One region of the Paenibacillus chartarius genome, then DNA from elsewhere that is predicted to be linked to it. Evidence: riboswitches for the same ligand, from Rfam matches in the RefSeq annotation. Region 1 holds a riboswitch; each other region holds the start of a gene.
The links. Region 1 has a riboswitch for cyclic di-GMP ahead of ACFFK0_RS29205 (anti-repressor SinI family protein). Riboswitches for the same ligand answer to the same signal wherever they lie in the genome.
Positions count from the first base shown of each region.

Region 2: it holds a riboswitch for cyclic di-GMP, as region 1 does, so the genes downstream of both, ACFFK0_RS04055 (C40 family peptidase) here and ACFFK0_RS29205 (anti-repressor SinI family protein) in region 1, are expected to answer to the same signal.
Region 3: it holds a riboswitch for cyclic di-GMP, as region 1 does, so the genes downstream of both, ACFFK0_RS10365 (response regulator) here and ACFFK0_RS29205 (anti-repressor SinI family protein) in region 1, are expected to answer to the same signal.

Region 1 is NZ_JBHLWN010000121.1:55,709-61,159, reverse strand. Features, by position in the region: gene ACFFK0_RS29215 (VOC family protein) at 138-521, shown strand; gene galE (UDP-glucose 4-epimerase GalE) at 1,277-2,290, opposite strand; gene ACFFK0_RS29205 (anti-repressor SinI family protein) at 2,305-2,487, opposite strand; cyclic di-GMP riboswitch class II at 2,547-2,630, opposite strand; gene ACFFK0_RS29200 (helix-turn-helix domain-containing protein) at 2,824-3,162, opposite strand; gene ACFFK0_RS29195 (helix-turn-helix domain-containing protein) at 3,424-3,759, opposite strand; gene ACFFK0_RS29190 (DegT/DnrJ/EryC1/StrS family aminotransferase) at 3,756-4,922, opposite strand; gene ACFFK0_RS29185 (metallophosphoesterase) at 4,965-5,451, opposite strand, start outside.
Region 2 is NZ_JBHLWN010000021.1:50,483-55,933, forward strand. Features, by position in the region: gene ACFFK0_RS04040 (ABC transporter permease) at 1-806, opposite strand, end outside; gene ACFFK0_RS04045 (ABC transporter permease) at 810-1,583, opposite strand; gene ACFFK0_RS04050 (ATP-binding protein) at 1,772-3,430, opposite strand; cyclic di-GMP riboswitch class I at 3,634-3,724, shown strand; gene ACFFK0_RS04055 (C40 family peptidase) at 3,833-4,774, shown strand; gene coaW (type II pantothenate kinase) at 4,957-5,451, shown strand, end outside.
Region 3 is NZ_JBHLWN010000039.1:543-5,993, forward strand. Features, by position in the region: gene ACFFK0_RS10340 (EAL and HDOD domain-containing protein) at 1-241, shown strand, start outside; gene ACFFK0_RS10345 (methyl-accepting chemotaxis protein) at 286-2,016, shown strand; gene ACFFK0_RS10350 (response regulator) at 2,159-2,521, shown strand; gene ACFFK0_RS10355 (S-layer homology domain-containing protein) at 3,188-3,484, shown strand; gene ACFFK0_RS10360 (S-layer homology domain-containing protein) at 3,507-3,764, shown strand; cyclic di-GMP riboswitch class I at 4,269-4,354, shown strand; gene ACFFK0_RS10365 (response regulator) at 4,441-5,157, shown strand; gene ACFFK0_RS10370 (hypothetical protein) at 5,377-5,451, shown strand, end outside.

The DNA.
Region 1 (5,451 bases):
GGTATATATGCATGCAAATTGTTGTTTCTTCTTCTGTAATCACATTGGTGGGAAATTATTCCTAATGGCCGGCCCCTATGTTACACTGATACCAGTTAGAGGGGTGCTAATATCCGAATGTGAGGTGCTGTCTACATATGTCTCCATTGCAATTGACCCAGCTTGGCCAAGTTTCCGTACCTGTCAAAGATTTGTCCCGCGCTGTCGCCTTCTATCGCGATACGCTGGAGCTGCCGCTCCTGTTCCAAACCGGCAATATGGCGTTCTTTCAATTGGGTGCGGTGCGCCTGCTTCTGTCCTTTGCCGAAAACGCGGAGTTCGATCACCCGAGCTCTGTGCTCTATTACAGCGTCCCGGACATTCACACTGCCTACGAGCTGCTGCGCAGCCGTAACGTCCCGCTGCTGGGGGAGCCGCATGCGATCGGCAGACTGGGCGACCGGGAAACCTGGATGGCGTTCTTCCGCGACTCGGAAAACAACGTCATGGCGATCATGAGCGAGGTGCCGGTGAGCGATTGACCGCTTCCGGTTCACTGATGTTCGGCGCTTGAAGTATCGGCTGATGCGAGCGAGCGCCCCTACGTTCCCAAGCCTCAGCATGATAGCGCCGAAGAGGCGCTTTGGTGAATCCACGTTCCGTTAGCAAGCTTGACGAAGCTCCGCAGCCTGCGGCCGAATTCAGAATGCAAATTGCCGTACGACGGTGGGAAGCGGGCCGGACTCGGAAATTCTTCCAAGCAAAACATTCCGTCCTCGCCATGCGCAATGATGCCAGCCGCAGTTGTAGATCTCGAGCACTATATCAGCCTGTAACCATTCACTGTCGAATCGTGCGGGTTGATATGGCTTTCCAATTGCCGTACGGGTCCCGTGGAGAATGGAAAAGACAAGCATGGGGATGCACACATTGGCTGAAGTTTAACGGTTTGTGACGGTCCTATTTTATAGTCCATGCCACTTTCCTGCAATATAGCGGATTTTGAAGGCGCTATAGAGCGACAATTGTTGTCATTTTCCATGAATTGCTTCATCTCTCAAAAATAACGCCCTCGTAGCCCTTTAAACTTGTCGTTCGCCCAGTCGAGGGCACAATAACGGTTTCAAAATCCTCTATGGTTTACATATCCCTTGTCTTGACTTCCCTCACTGGCCAAGCTTCTCGACATTGCGGACCTCCACTTATAACTATCGGAGTAGCGGAAGATGAGCGACGGCGAATGAAAACAAAATAGGTGTATAACCCGAAGCCCAAACTCCGGTTATACACCTTCATGTTATTCCTCATATCCCCGCGGGTTCGACGACTGCCAGCGCCATGCATCCCGGCACATCTCCTCCAGCGTTTTCTCCGCGGCCCAGCCCAGCTTCTCCCGTGCCTTCCCCGTCGCCGCGTAGCAGACGGCCACATCGCCGGGACGGCGCGCCTCGATCGAATAAGGGATCGGCCGCCCGGACGCTTGCTCGAACGCCTCGACCATCTGCAGCACGCTGTAGCCTTGACCCGTCCCCAAATTGAAGGCGTCGATGCCGGATTCGGCCAACACCAGCTCCAGCGCCTTCAGGTGCCCGCGCGCCAAATCGACGACATGAATATAGTCGCGAACACCGGTGCCGTCAACCGTCGGATAATCGTTCCCGAATATACGCAGCTTTTCCAGCTTACCGATCGCTACTTGACTTATATATGGCAGCAAATTGTTCGGGATCCCGCTCGGATCTTCTCCGATCCGGCCCGATTCGTGCGCCCCGACCGGATTGAAATAGCGAAGCAGCGAAATCGCCCAGCGCCGGTCGGACCGGTACACATCGCGCAAAATTTGCTCGATCATGAGCTTCGTCTGCCCGTACGGGTTCGTCGCATCCAGCGGAAAATCTTCGTGAATCGGAACTTGCTCCGGCATGCCGTAGACCGTTGCCGACGAGCTGAACACCAGCCGCCGCACATCGAACTGCTGCATGACGTCACAAAGAATCAGCGTGCCGGTAATATTGTTGTGATAATATTGCAGCGGCATGGAAACCGATTCCCCGACGGCCTTTAACCCTGCAAAATGAATGACCGCATCAATCGCGTGCTCGCGAAATACGCTCTCCAGTCCTTGCCGATCGAGAAGATCCAGAGGGTAGAACGGAATCTTCTTCCCCGTCAGCTCGCTCACCCGGCGAACGGCCTCTTCCTTGCTGTTTATCAAATTGTCGATCACGACGATATCGTAACCGCTGTTCAGAAGCTCTACGCAAGTATGACTGCCGATATAGCCCGCGCCGCCCGTTACAAGAATCGGCATAAGTACACTCCTAGTTAAGCCATTACGTGGCCATTGATATCATTCTCGGAAGTTGCAACGACCTTAGTCAAAGTCGCCTTGAAATAAGCTCGGACTTCACTTACCGTCAGCCCCATACGCCGTGCTTCCCGGATCAATTCGATCCAATCCGCATCCAACACACCAGTTTCAGCATTCGATTTCAACATCGCGGACATCCTTTGACCTCCCATGTGAAGTTCTTCGGCATCAGAAAACAACCTATTAAACCGTCATTAATAAGTTGGGTCGGTTGCACCACTTACTCCACATGCCCCAGGTGCCCACATACGGTGCATGTTTCAAAGTATTCCCATGATTCCATCGTCACAGCCGACAGTCGGATATAGTCCAAAATACCTACTTTTTACCGTCGAACCTGCAACCACGTTCTCATTATATAATACTTTTCATCTACTTACACTAAATTTTCCCTAAAGAAAATGCCTAAAAATTCTTTAGATAGGTACTATATCCTAAATAAAACGCATACATATAAGTAGTTAGTAGGATAGTCACTTGCCGCTGCCCTGATTCATTTTCCACTTGTTGAATTCCAGAAACTCGCGAAACTGCTCCTTCGTCACGCCCGAGCTCATCGCTTCTCTCACGAGCTCCTGCCACTGCTGGTCCAATTCCTCCGGCGCCTCGCCCTGTTCTTCCCCATGGAGAATAAGGTCCATCGACACATCCAGAGCCGCAGCGATTTTCTCTATGAATTGAATGGAGGGGTTCTTCTGAATGTCCCGTTCCATGTTGCTCAAGTATGATTTTGCCACATCCGCTTTAGCGGCCAGCTCGGACAGCGACATGCGCTTCTGCTCCCGAAGCTCTCGAATTCGTTTGCCAATCATGGTCATCCTCTTCCCTTAACCAAAATAGAACAGCGAGTCGTCTCGCACTTGAGCAGTAATCTGAAATTCATCCATAAATTGTAAGCAAAAAGACAAATACATTCGCCTCTAAGCGAATCGAAGAGCGCCGTAACGCCCCTTATCCATGTTAGAGTGAATGCATTCGAATTATTTGCTGCAGACCGAAGCTGCTATTCTATTGTCTACTATACCACATCTCAATGGTTCAGGTGTAATCGGCCAAGCGGCGCACCCGCCCGCTCATTCCGAATATTGGCTTGTCCGCCACTTGTTGAATTCGAGGAATTCCCTGAATTGATCTTTGTCAATGCCGCAGGAGACGGCTTCCATGATAAGCTGCCGCCACTCCGGGTCGAGCTCTTGCTCGGCAGGCTCGGCCCCTTCCTGATCGAGAAACCGTTCCATCGGAACCTTCAGAACCGATGCGATCTTCTCAAGAAATTGAATGGAAGGATTTTTCTGCACGTCCCGCTCCAGGGAGCTGATGTATGACTTCGCTACGCCGGCCCGCTCCGCCAGCTCTGACAAGGATAGCCCCTTTTCCTTGCGCAGCTGCTGTACACGATATCCGATCATGAGGATCTTCCCTTGCGAATCAGATTGGTCATGCACTCGATGACTCGAGCCTGGTCTTCCTCCGTCATGTTCGAGCCCGAAGGAAGGCAGATGCCCGTGTGGAACAGCGTATCGGACACGCTGTCCCGCTCGGCATGCGCGTAATAAGCGGCTCGCTCGAAGAGCGGCTGCAGGTGCAGCGGCTTCCATACCGGCCGGGCTTCAATGTTCTCTGCAGCCAGAGCATCGAGCAGCGCCGCAACGGATACGCCCGCTTCCCGCTCGTCGATCGTCGCTGCCGTCAGCCAGCGGTTCGAGCTCGTTCCCTCCAGCTCCGGCATCATGCGAACGCCCGGCAGCCCCCCCAGCTGCTCACGATACGTTTCAAAAATCGCTCTGCGCGCCTTCACCCGTTCATCCAGCACCTGCAGCTGCGCCCGCCCGATACCGGCAAGCACATTGCTCATCCGGTAATTGTAGCCCAGCTGGCTATGCTGATAATGAGGCGCCGGATCTCTTGCCTGCGTTGCGTAGAAGCGGGCGGTCTTCATCGCTTCGGCATCGTCCGAGACAAGCATGCCGCCGCCCGATGTCGTGATGATTTTGTTCCCGTTGAAGGAGTAGATGCCGTATTGCCCGAAGGTCCCGCTCGCCCGTCCCTTGTAGGTTGAGCCCAGCGACTCCGCGGCATCCTCCAGCATAGGAACGCCATACTGGTCACACAGTGCCGTAATCTCGTCCATCTTGGCGCTCTGCCCGTACAGGTTGACGACGATAACCGCTTTCGGCAGGCGTCCGCTTGCCTTGGCATCTGCCAAAGCGCGCTCCAGCGCCTGCGGCGACATGTTCCAGGTGTCGGGCTCGGAATCGATAAACACCGGAACGGCTCCCTGGTATACAATTGGATTCGCAGAGGCGACGAACGTCAAGCTCGAGCAAAATACGATGTCTCCCGCGCCTACCCCCATGAGCCGAAGCGCCAAATGAATCGCCGCCGTACCGGAGCTGACCGCAGCGGCCGCCTTCACGCCGACATAGGCCGCGAACTCCGCCTCAAACGCGTCGACATGCGGTCCCAGCGGCGCGATCCAGTTGGTCGCGAATGCTTCTGCTACGTAGTCTTGCTCCCGTCCGCTCATATGCGGAGACGAGAGATATATTTTGGATTTTACCGCTGTTGTCATAGACACACACCCTTCACGCCGATCGGCGGTATTTATGTACCCTTACATGAGATGAAACAATGTAACCTCCGGCCGGCAAAACATCCGAATCGGCAGGAAGCTCGTCCCGATGCCCCGATTCACGTAGAGCGGCATCTTCCTGTCGCCGACGCTATACAACCCGTCCGTATATTTCTTGCCGAGCTCCGGCGTGAAGAACGGCTGCGAGAACGGCTTCCGGATCTGCCCTCCGTGGGAATGGCCCGAGAATTGCGCGTTAACGCCGTATGTGGCGCTGATGTCGGCCAAATCCGGCTCATGGGCGAGCAGCAGCACGCAATCGTTCGCCGCCTTCCCTTCCAGCGTCTTCTTCATATCGAAGCGGCCGAACATGTACTCATCCGTTCCCGCGATGCATATCCGCTGCCCCTGCTCCTCAACGAAACCGTTCGCATTAATCAGCACGCGGAAGCCCGCTTGCCGGAGCAGCTCGATCGCCTCCTGCCTGGCCGCGTAGTCGTGGTTGCCGAGCACCGCCCATTTCCCTCCG
Region 2 (5,451 bases), on a different contig from region 1:
CAACTGCCGGCGCTCTGGTAGCGGCTCAGACCGAACCTCCAGAAGCGCAGCGACAGCATCAGACACAGCCCTGCAACCAGCGCGGTCGCCCCCATCACCCAGAAGCCCGGCTCACCGCGCAGCACGTACAGCGACGGAATATAGTTGGCAAAGCCTACGGGAATGAGCGTGCAGAGCACATACTGCAGCCATTTGGGATACAGCGACAGCGGATATTGGGCTGCGAACTTGGAGGCGTCCTCGGTGACGACCTGCAGCTCGCGGATGCGCGTAATCCAGAAGCCGGCGGTTGCCGTAGCGAGTCCGATCGCGAACAGGATGACGGCGCCGGTGACGACCATGAGCAGCGTGAGCGGCACGGCGGCCCAGCCTACCTGCCCGGCGGCCATGAGCTGCTGCAGGCTCCAGGCCACCATGGTTACGCCAAGCAGCGGCTCAGCGGTATACAGCGTCACGTTCTGCGACATGAGCGCGAGCAGTACAGGCACGGGCCGGGTCAGGAGCTGATCGAGGTCGCCGCTGACCAAATATTTTTCCAGCTGGTGCACATCGCTTGCGAAGGTCCGGTACAGCGCCTTGCACAGCACAATCACACCGTACAAATAGGCGACCTCCGCCATGCTCCAGTCTTGCACTTGGCCGAAACGCCGGAGCACAACCGCGATCAAGGCGAAATCGATGACGTTGACGAACGCCGCCATGATCGTACCGACGACAAAATTAAACGGATGCTGCATCCGGCTGCGGACCGAAGCCTTTACCAGCAAGAGATACATGCGTAATGACGAGCCATCGAGCCGTTTCATCGCTTACCCTCCTTGAACTTCCAGCTTGCGTCTTGCAAGCCGCGTCGCGAACAGGCAAAGCCCGGTCAGCGCAGCGCCCCATAACAGAGCGGGCACAATCGCTTGCGGTCCCTCGAGTCCCATAAACATGCGTGTCGTGTGATACTGGATGTACGGGTACGGCGTGACCGCACTGAGCTGACGAAACGGCTCCGGAAGCCATTCGAGAGGGATGAAGAAGCCCGACAGCAGCGTATGGCAGGCGTAATTGATCCAGAACAGCCAGCGCGATTCCGTCGTCCACAATGCGGCGATGCCGATCAGAAACTGCAGGCAAATCGATAGGTAAGCGGCGCAGATGAGGCTCAGCAGGGTCCATGCGTAGACGGCGGGCTGCTGCGGCAGCGGAAAGCGGAAGATGAGGTAGTAGAAGACGAACATCGGCAGCGATTTGTAAAGCGCCTGATAGGCGATTTGGCCCCACTCTCTGCCCATCAGCTGGTAAAATAACGGCGTCGGCCGCATCAGCTCCAGCGAGATTTGGCCGGTGCGCACGCTCTGCTCGAGCCCGAGCCCGTTCGTAAGGAACAGCACGATATGCAGCACCGATTGGTTGAAGGCGATGTAAGCGACCATCCCCCCGGTGCCGTAGACCCCCAGCACATTCGCGGTGCCGCCGGACGCTCCGATGCCGGCCCAAATCGAGGCGTAGACGAAGCCGAACACGGCGGAGCCGATATTTTGAATCCAGTTGGCCATCCGATATTGATGATTGCGCTTGAACGACTTGCGAACCAAAACGGTGAACAGCAGTCAAACCCCTCCCCGCGGATGGAAAATAGCCCCAACTTCAAAAAAGAGAGCGTTTTCTATCATACTAGAAGGGGTATGCCGCTGCAAGTTATTTTTGAGTAAAGGTTCGTAATCCTCAGGCGGTTCGTCCGCCGAAGGGAGACTCGGCTCCCGGACTGCCGGATGGATATCGTTCACACTGCAAATTCGGCGGCATCGTCCAAGCGGGAATGCCTGGGCAGCCGGATCGTGAACGTGCTCCCTTTCCCCGGCTCCGAGTCGAGCACGATGGTGCCGTTATGCGCTTCCACGATGCTTTTGACGATCGCAAGTCCTAGCCCGGCTCCACCGCTCTGCCTGCTGTCGCTGTTGTCGATGCGGTAAAACTTGGAGAACAGCTGCGGCTTCGCCGCATCCGGGATGCCGAGGCCATAGTCGCGCACCGAAAGGGCGACGGTGTCCCCGGCCGCAGCCAAACGGATGTCGACGCGGTCGGCATCGGGCGAATATTTGATAGCGTTGGAGATCAATTGGTTAACCGCCTGCCGCAGCCGACCGGAATCCGCCAGTACGAAGCACCTGTCTCCTTCTACGCTTAACTGCACGGCATGCTTCTGTTTCCCTCGCCACTGCCGGGCGACCTCCTTCAGCAGCACGGCCGCATCGATCCTCTCCTTGCGATAGGCGAGCTTTCCCTGCTCCATGTGCTGAATGTCGAGGAAATCTTCGATCAGCCGGCCGAGCCGAAGCGCTTCCCGATGCACCGTCCCCAAATAATGGTTCGTCTTCTCCGGAGTCAGCTCGCGCGTCAGCAAAATCTCCACAAACCCTTGAATGGAAGCCAACGGAGTTCGCATCTCATGGGAAACGGTCGAAATCAGCTCATTTTTCAGCACATTCACACGCTCCTCGCTGCTGCGGTCACGGAACACGAACAACGTCTCGCGCCGGTTGCCCTGCCTCGTCACATTCGTAATGGGAATGCCGTGCACCTCGATATGCAGCGTGGCTTCCGGCCGATGCAGCTCGTACTTTTCCTGAAAACCCGGTGCGTGGCCGCGGGCATATGCCGTCATTCGTTCCAGAAAATACGGATCCGCCTCCAGCCCCCACTCCAAGCTGCGGTAGCTTTCCGCCAACGTCCGCCCGGTCAGGTCTCCGCAATGGAAAAAGCTCAAAAACCGCTCATTCGCAAACAAAATCACACCGTCCTGGTCGCAGAGCAGGATACCGTCCAATTGGGCTTCCAGCACCCGGTCGATGAGCCGGCGGTGCTCGTCGATCCGTTGTTCGGCAAGACGCTGCTCCGTAACGTCCCGAACCGATGTGAGTACCGCCTCTGTACCGTCGTAATCGATCATCGTCGAAGTAACTTCCACATAGACCGTGCCTCCGTTCTTCGATACAAGCCGGGTTTCGTCGATTTCTGTCGGAAGTCCGCTCTCCTTCAACCGCAGGATTCGATCCAACATTCGCTGGACGTCCCCAGGGTGAATGTAATCATAGATCATGCGTCCCTTTAGCGCAGCCGCCGAATCCTCGCCGACAATCGCCGCAGCAGCGGCATTGGCATACAGCATCCGAAACGCCTGATGCACGACGACCGGTTCCGGAAGAAATTCGACAACACGGCGGTAGCGTACTTCCCTGGAGTGCCGCTCGCGCTCCATCAGTCTCATGAATATATAGAAGATCAGCCCGGTCAATACGGCGACAATGGCTCCGCCCCACAGCAAAGCGCCAAGCGCGGACGGCTTCGGGCTGCAAACATACAAAACGGACAGCAGCCCGTACACGACCAGCAACTGGACTCCGAGACAAGCGCCGGCGATTCCCAAGGATGAACGTTTCATAGGTTCACGTACCTTTCGGATCTTGGATGTCATCGCTTTAATGGTACGGTTTAGTTGTTTAGAAAGTATTAGTACGGCTGGGTAATTTGACCTATAAATATCCTGTTCACCATAATTCGACAAATAGGGCATTTAGGCTCATATCCAAGAAATACTATTCGTCATATAATGACATCAACAGCCGCATAAAACCTGCTTCTACATCCCGATAATGGCAAACCTGACGAAAGTTGGGGACGCAAAGCTACAGGGGCTTCGCCGCACGATCATGCGGTATGCCAGCCAGCCGCCGAACGATTTGGAGGGACGGATCGAGGCAATCACGCGTATGGCGCAGGGTTGCCTTCATTCATGGAGAAGCGGCTACGTGCCGGTTGCCATACCCGAGGGAGGCTAACCATCATGAGAAGAAAGTCCGCATTCATCGCCGCACTTGTACTCGTCATCCTCACCGCTATGCTGCTTCCGGTTTCCGCCGCATCCGCCGCATCAACCGTTTCGACGAAGCTGAAGGCTAAATCCAGCGTTTCGTTCCGCGACAAACCTTCAACCTCCAGCACCGTTATGCGCTATCTCAAGATCGGTGAAATCGTCACTGCACTGGACATGCCGACACCGAGCTGGTATCAAGTGAAAGATGCCTCCGGCGTCATCGGCTACGTAAGCTCCGGAGCTTCGTACACGACGGTTTATTCCAATGCCAAAACATTGGCCTCCACGGCATTCCGCAGCCAGCCTTCGGCGGCCTCGACGGTCATTCGAACGCTTGCAGCCGGAACGGAGCTCGATATCAGGGAGAAAATCAATGCCGATTGGTACCGTGCCGAAGATGTGAACGGCGCTTCCGGATACGTGACAACGTCCGCAGCCGTCATCGACGCCAATTTCGAAGTGACCGGCGTTGTGCTGCCGCTGCCAGAAAGGATCGAAGCGATTATTGCCGCCGGCCAGCAGTACATGGGCACTCCTTATGAGTTCGGCTCGACTCGCTGGAACACCTCGACGTTCGACTGCTCCGACTTCACGATGACGGCGTTCTGGGACGGCGCTCGTACCGTACTGCCGTCGGATTCCGACTCGCAGGGCGACAAAATCCGTTCGATGGGCAACGACGTCTGGTCCTGGAACGAGCTGAAGCGCGGCGATCTGATGTTCTTCATGTCCTCCCGCTCCAACTACAGCGGTGTGGACAAGACGACCGAGCCGATCACGCACGTAGGCATCTACCTCGGCAACGGTCAAATTCTGCACACGTATTCCATTGCCTCCGGCGGCGTCCGCATCGATACGATCGCAGGCTCGCAGTGGGAGAAGCGCTTCCTGTTCGGCGGTTCGGCATACTAAACAATACATAATATCGGAATGGCCCTTGCAAGGCCTCGTCTTGCAGGGGCCTCTTTTGTTTTGGCAATCCGGCGAATTCGTTGTATGATAACGTGTGACAGCAGCGGACGGCCAGAGGGGGAATTTGGCGTGATAAACAAAAACAAAATCAAAGCAGCAGCGTCGGTTTCGGGTGAACGGGTATGACATTGCGAATCGGGATTGACGCCGGGGGTACCTTAACCAAGATTGCAATCATGAATGATCATCTCGCACCTGCGGAAGCATTGAAGTTTCTCAAGTTTCCTTCATCTGAAATTGAACGAACGGTGGCCTGGCTGGCCGCTGAAGCGAACGGTGCGGTGCTTGCCTTCACCGGAGGCAAGGCCGGCATGCTCCGCGCTTTGGCTGAGCGGGAAGCGGTAGCCACCGCTTCTGGCGTCGATGTGCTCGCCGTTCCGGAGTTCGAGGCGACCTGTACCGGCGCGCGCTGGCTGCTCCAGCGTCAAGGCCGGAGCATGGAACGGTTCTTGCTGACGAATGTAGGAACCGGCACTTCGATCCATTATGTTACGCAAGATGGCCATGAACGGGTCGGCGGCACCGGCGTCGGCGGCGGCACCATCATCGGGCTGTCGGCCTTGCTCGGGTGGAGGGACGGCAGCTACGAAGATTTGGTCACCGCTGCTTTGGATGGA
Region 3 (5,451 bases), on a different contig from region 1:
TACTTTGCTACATAAGGATATGCTAGAAGTCGTTCATGAACTGCCCCTAACTCCGGATGTGAAGGAAGCGTTGCTTGGTAAAGATAACGAACTTAGACAAGTTCTAAACTTTGTACTTTTACTTGAAAGAGCGGATTGGCAGCTAGCAGATCGTCAACCGCTATTTAATTATGTACATAAAGAGATCGTTATGTCTCTATATCTCAAATCGATAAAATGGTTCATGAAGCTCAATCACTAATGCTTTCTTCATGAAAATATATAAATATATCTGGGAGGGTCAAGATGAATCTTTTCCATAGAAAAACAAAATCGTGGAATGAATACATCGGCAATACAATTTCATCGGATATCTCGCATGTTGGCGAACGAGTTAAAGAGCGTTTGGGCCTTATGGGGATCAACCAGGACTTACTTACGAAAGTGAAAGAGGCAGCTTCCATTTTAGCCCCGTACAAATCACAGATCGTAGCCCAGTTTTACGAGTCTATCACATCCGTTGAGCAACTTAATAAAATGATTGTTCAACATTCTACCCTAGATCGCCTGAGAATGACGATGGAAAAGTACCTGGAACAGTTCCTGCATGCAGAGGTCAATCAGGAGTATGTGATGACGAGGATTGTTATCGGCCAAGTCCACAGTCGCATTCACTTGACTGCGGAACATTTTATTACAGCCCACCATCTTCTGATTCAGATTATGACAACCATTCTGATGGAAAAGTTACATCATACTCCGGATCGGATGATGAAGGCTGTTCTCGCTGTTCAGAAGCTCGCGGCATTTGATCAGCAGTTAATCGTAGAAGTGTATATGGAAGAAACCTTTAAGTCTTTTTTGTTTGGCGTTTCCGATATGCTCAATCATATTTCTCAACTGGATACGACGCGACAATTGATTCGAGAAATGGATAAGCAGATGGAAGAAACCCACAGTGTTGCTGCGGCAACGGAGGAAATGAACGCTTCCATATTAGAGGTAGCGAATTATGCAACCAAGGTATCGGAAGGAACCGATGATGCCGTTCAATCCGCGGAGCAAAGTAAGCGAGTGATTAACAATGCTTTAAGCGGTATCCAACAAATGGGCGTTGTATACGATCAGGTGATGGAGCAAATGAATCACCTTCATAAGGAATTTGAACATACGCAAGATGTGGTGAAAATCATCAGAGATATTGCAGACCAAACCAATTTGCTTGCATTGAATGCCAGCATTGAAGCTGCCAGAGCCGGCGAGGAAGGAAGAGGCTTCTCGATCGTCGCGGCAGAAGTTCGTAAATTGGCGGAACATACAAAGGAACAAATCAATCAGATTACAAAGAATGTGGCGTCTTTACAAATGGTATCAAATCAAGTCAGACAACAATTAACGGAAACGGGTAAACTTGTTGAGAAAAGCGTCCATGAGGCTCAATTGGCCGATTCGGCGCTTCAAGAGATTGTGTCAACGATTCAGAAGATCAACCATGCAACGACGCAAATCGCAGCAATGGCCGAGGAGCAAACCGCTTCTGTAACGGATATCGCGTTTAGAAATTCTGTTATCTCTAACCATAGTACCGACGCTCAAGAAATTGCTAGGAAAACAGCAAAAACCGTGTTTGATCTGAGTAAACAAATAGAGGGTTACCGAAATTCTTTCTTCAACATTAACGTGAAATTAAACTTCAAGGATACGATTCGCGTCGCCAAAACCGATCATTTATTGTGGAAATGGAAAATATATAACATGCTACTGGGTTTGGAGACACTCAGTTCGGAACAAGTGGCTTCTCACGAGGTTTGCAGGCTTGGGAAATGGTATTACGGGGAATTACCGGATCAGATAAAAAATCAGGCTTCCTATAAGGAGCTTGAAGAACCTCATAAGGCGGTTCACAGTTTTGCGAAAAAAGCCGTAGAGAAATATGAATCCGGCGATGTTGCTGGTGCCCAAGAAGCTTTTAATCAGCTTCAGTTAGCTTCTGATCAGGTTATCGCTTTATTGACTCAGTTGGAGGCGGAATTGTAAGAACGTTAAAAAAATTAGGGCTTGCTGTGGGCTTCAGTTGATGGGGGCGAGTTGATGTAGCCATGACTTGCCCCCATCAGTTTTATATTTTTTTCAGTAACTTTATGATCTAATTGACGAATAATGGCGGGTGACCTTTCTAATGGCGAAAATCATGGTTGTTGATGATACAGCTTTTATGCGACATATGTTAAAATCGATCCTCACAGAAAACGGGCATGAGGTCGTTGCCGAAGCATCGAACGGTGCAGAAGCTGTAGTGAACTACAAGCATTCGCGTCCTGACTTGGTAACGATGGATATTACCATGCCGGAGATCGATGGTATCGAAGGATTAAGGCAAATCATGGAATTTGACCCGAAAGCTAAGGTAATCATGTGCAGTGCCATGGGGCAGCAGGCGATGGTGTTGGAAGCCATTAAAAACGGAGCAAAGGATTTTATCGTCAAACCCTTTCAAAACGAACGAGTAATTGAGGCCGTGAACAAAGTGCTTAGCTTGTAATGCGTATACAATTCTCTTAATAGGGGATCAAAAAGGAAGAAATGATAGAGGGCGAATTAATTTCGAGATTTATATAGATAGACAATATTTTGCCGTCACAAATGGATTCTTGTTAACCGATATTACAATGTAAGGATCATTGGAACGAGCTACACCGCGTACGATCCATTGAACCCGCCGACGTTCGCGGGTGATATAACCGTGAAGGTACGCGTGAAGGATTGTCGGGGCCGATGTCACGATGGAATATTCGACCGACGTTTCACCACCTTAATACCAAAATTTTGGCATCGTCTGCCGTCACATTCGGCGCGGCGGGCGCTGACGGGTTTGTCGTGAACGTTAATGTCTTGTCTGCTCCTGCTGGCGTTCCCGTACCAGCGTGAGTAGCCATCCCCCTCCAAACAACGTCATAACCAGAACTAAAACCATTCGTTCTGGGTCGCCATTATCACCGGAGGACCCGAGCGCTTGGATTTCTCGTGCAAGCGAATGTCACGGCGACGACGTATACGTTAACCGGTTTGACAAACGGAACAACCTACGGACGGCACGGACCCGAACAAGATTACGACAGGTGTCGTCGTCGAACCGGATGGGACGGTCCGTCATGTCCCAACCAAGATCGTTCTCATCGACGGCAAGTATTACGCGAAAATCAGCAGTTTGACGAACAGTACGTATTCGGTGGTTTGGCATCCGCTTGCATTCAGCGACGCCTCGAATCACTGGGCGAAAGACGCGGATAACGACATGGTATCACGCATGATAATCGACGGCGTCGGCAACGGCCGGTTCGATCCCGATCAGGACGTTACGCGGGCGGAATTTGCGGCGATTATCGTTCGCGCTTTAGGACTCAAGTTGGAGAGCGGACCGAGCGTCTTCCCGGATGTGAAGGAATCGGCCTGGTACAGCAGCGCAGTTCGCACCGCTTATGCGTACTACTTGATTGGCGGATAAGAAGACGGCACGTTTCGGCCGAATGACAAAATCACCCCGCGAACAGGCGATGGTCATTCTCTCCAGAGCGATGACGATTACCAAGCTGAAAGCTAAGCTCCCCGTTCAAGCGGCTGACATTGTCCTTCGAACGTATAGAGATGCACATGAGGCATCCGGATGGGCGGTAAACAGCATTGCCGACTGCTTGCAGGCCGGTATCGTATTAGGAAGAAGCGGTACTGCGCTTGCGCCGAAGGATTTCATCACCAGAGCCGAGGTTGCGGTAATGGTTGAGTGACTGCTTCAAAAGTCTGATCTGATATAGTTCGTGGTTCCTAAACTAGGGTTATCCTGTTCATGTCAGTAAGAGGCATGATCGGGATAACCCTTTATTATGGAAAAAAGGGGTTCTTGCCTTTTGGAGGAATTGAGCGGGATTTATGAGAGAAAGGCGATTGAAACAACGGTTATTTCGAGTACTCGTTGTGGTTACTTCCTTGTTCTGCGTCGCCGAAAGCATCACTTCGAGTAACGACTCCAAGCGTGTTGAAGATGTTGTCATTTTTACATATGAATGTTTGATTGTAAGTTACCTTCAGATTTTAGGGAAAAAGCTCAAGTCCGGTTAGGTATATTATGTAGACATAATTGATTTTACATATCATTGAAGTTGGCCGTGGCTAGTCAGCATTTGACAACACGTTCGGAATGGAGAAGAATATTATGAATACGAGGTTTTGAGAAATTACAACGAAGAGCATGGGGCTACCATGTGAATGACGCATAAATCATTTAATAAATGATAGGAAAACGGCAAACCAGATCGAAAGACTGGGACGCAAAGCCACGGGTCTTCTGCATACGTGCAATGATCGCCGGGTTACCCTTTCCAATATGCTGTCAGAACAAGGCACGTCCACCCGAGGGTACGTGTCTTTTGTTGTTATTCCAGAATGAAAACGGGGTGATGATCGATGGAAGAGCGTGCAAGTTATACCACCATAGAAGCCAAAGAAATCATGAATTGGAAAGAAGGAAAAATACAAGTACTGCTAGTGGATAGTGACCCCGTTTGGCAACAACGGATTGTGTCGCTAATCGATACAGAGCCGGATATGAATATATTTCATATTGCAGCAAACAAGGAATCGGCCGTTCGAGCCAGTGTGCAATTAGATTTAGACGTGATAATTCTTGATCTTGCATTAAATTCATCCCAACAGGAAGGATTCGATACAATTGACGAAGTTATGAAGCTCAAACCGTTACCTATCATTATCTTGTCTTTGCTCGATGAGCCTGAAGTCATAGTGGATGCGATACTATCCGGCGCACTCAATTATATTACCAAGATCAACTACGCAGATGTCATAAATGCAGTCAGGGAAGCCTATCGTGGGCAATCTTCTCTTCATTCCGATGTGGCATCCATTATCCGTAATGAAATTGGGCTTGTTAAGCGAAAAGAACTGCATCGAATGCTGACGACTACTGAAAAAGAAATCTTGCAGTTGATCGGTTGGGGCTATAAACAGCCGATAATCCGAGAGTTGCTAGGCATCACATCTAACACAATGAAGACGCATGTCCGTAACATTATTCGAAAATTCAACGCGCGTTCCATTCATGATGCAGCGGAAAAAGCAAAACGCAGAGGCTTGTACGTTCAGCAAGATCATATCACAAGTTAGCGCTTCGCCCTCGTTTCGAGGCGTTTCGTTCTCGTTCGACATTTTATTGAATGAATGGCGTGACGGAAAGATCACCCTCCATTTTTGCTCGTTTTATAGGTACAATGGTGGAAACAGATGGATATTACTAGGAGGTTCTTACCGGAGGTGAAAGACAAAAAGAGGATCGAAGTTGTGAAAATGGTACCACTTTAACTTCTTCGATTTCGCAGGAAAGGAATGATGACGGTGAAAATGGAGCGTGAAACATGTACAACGATGTCGATTGACCATTCAAGCTGGCGTAAATCGTTG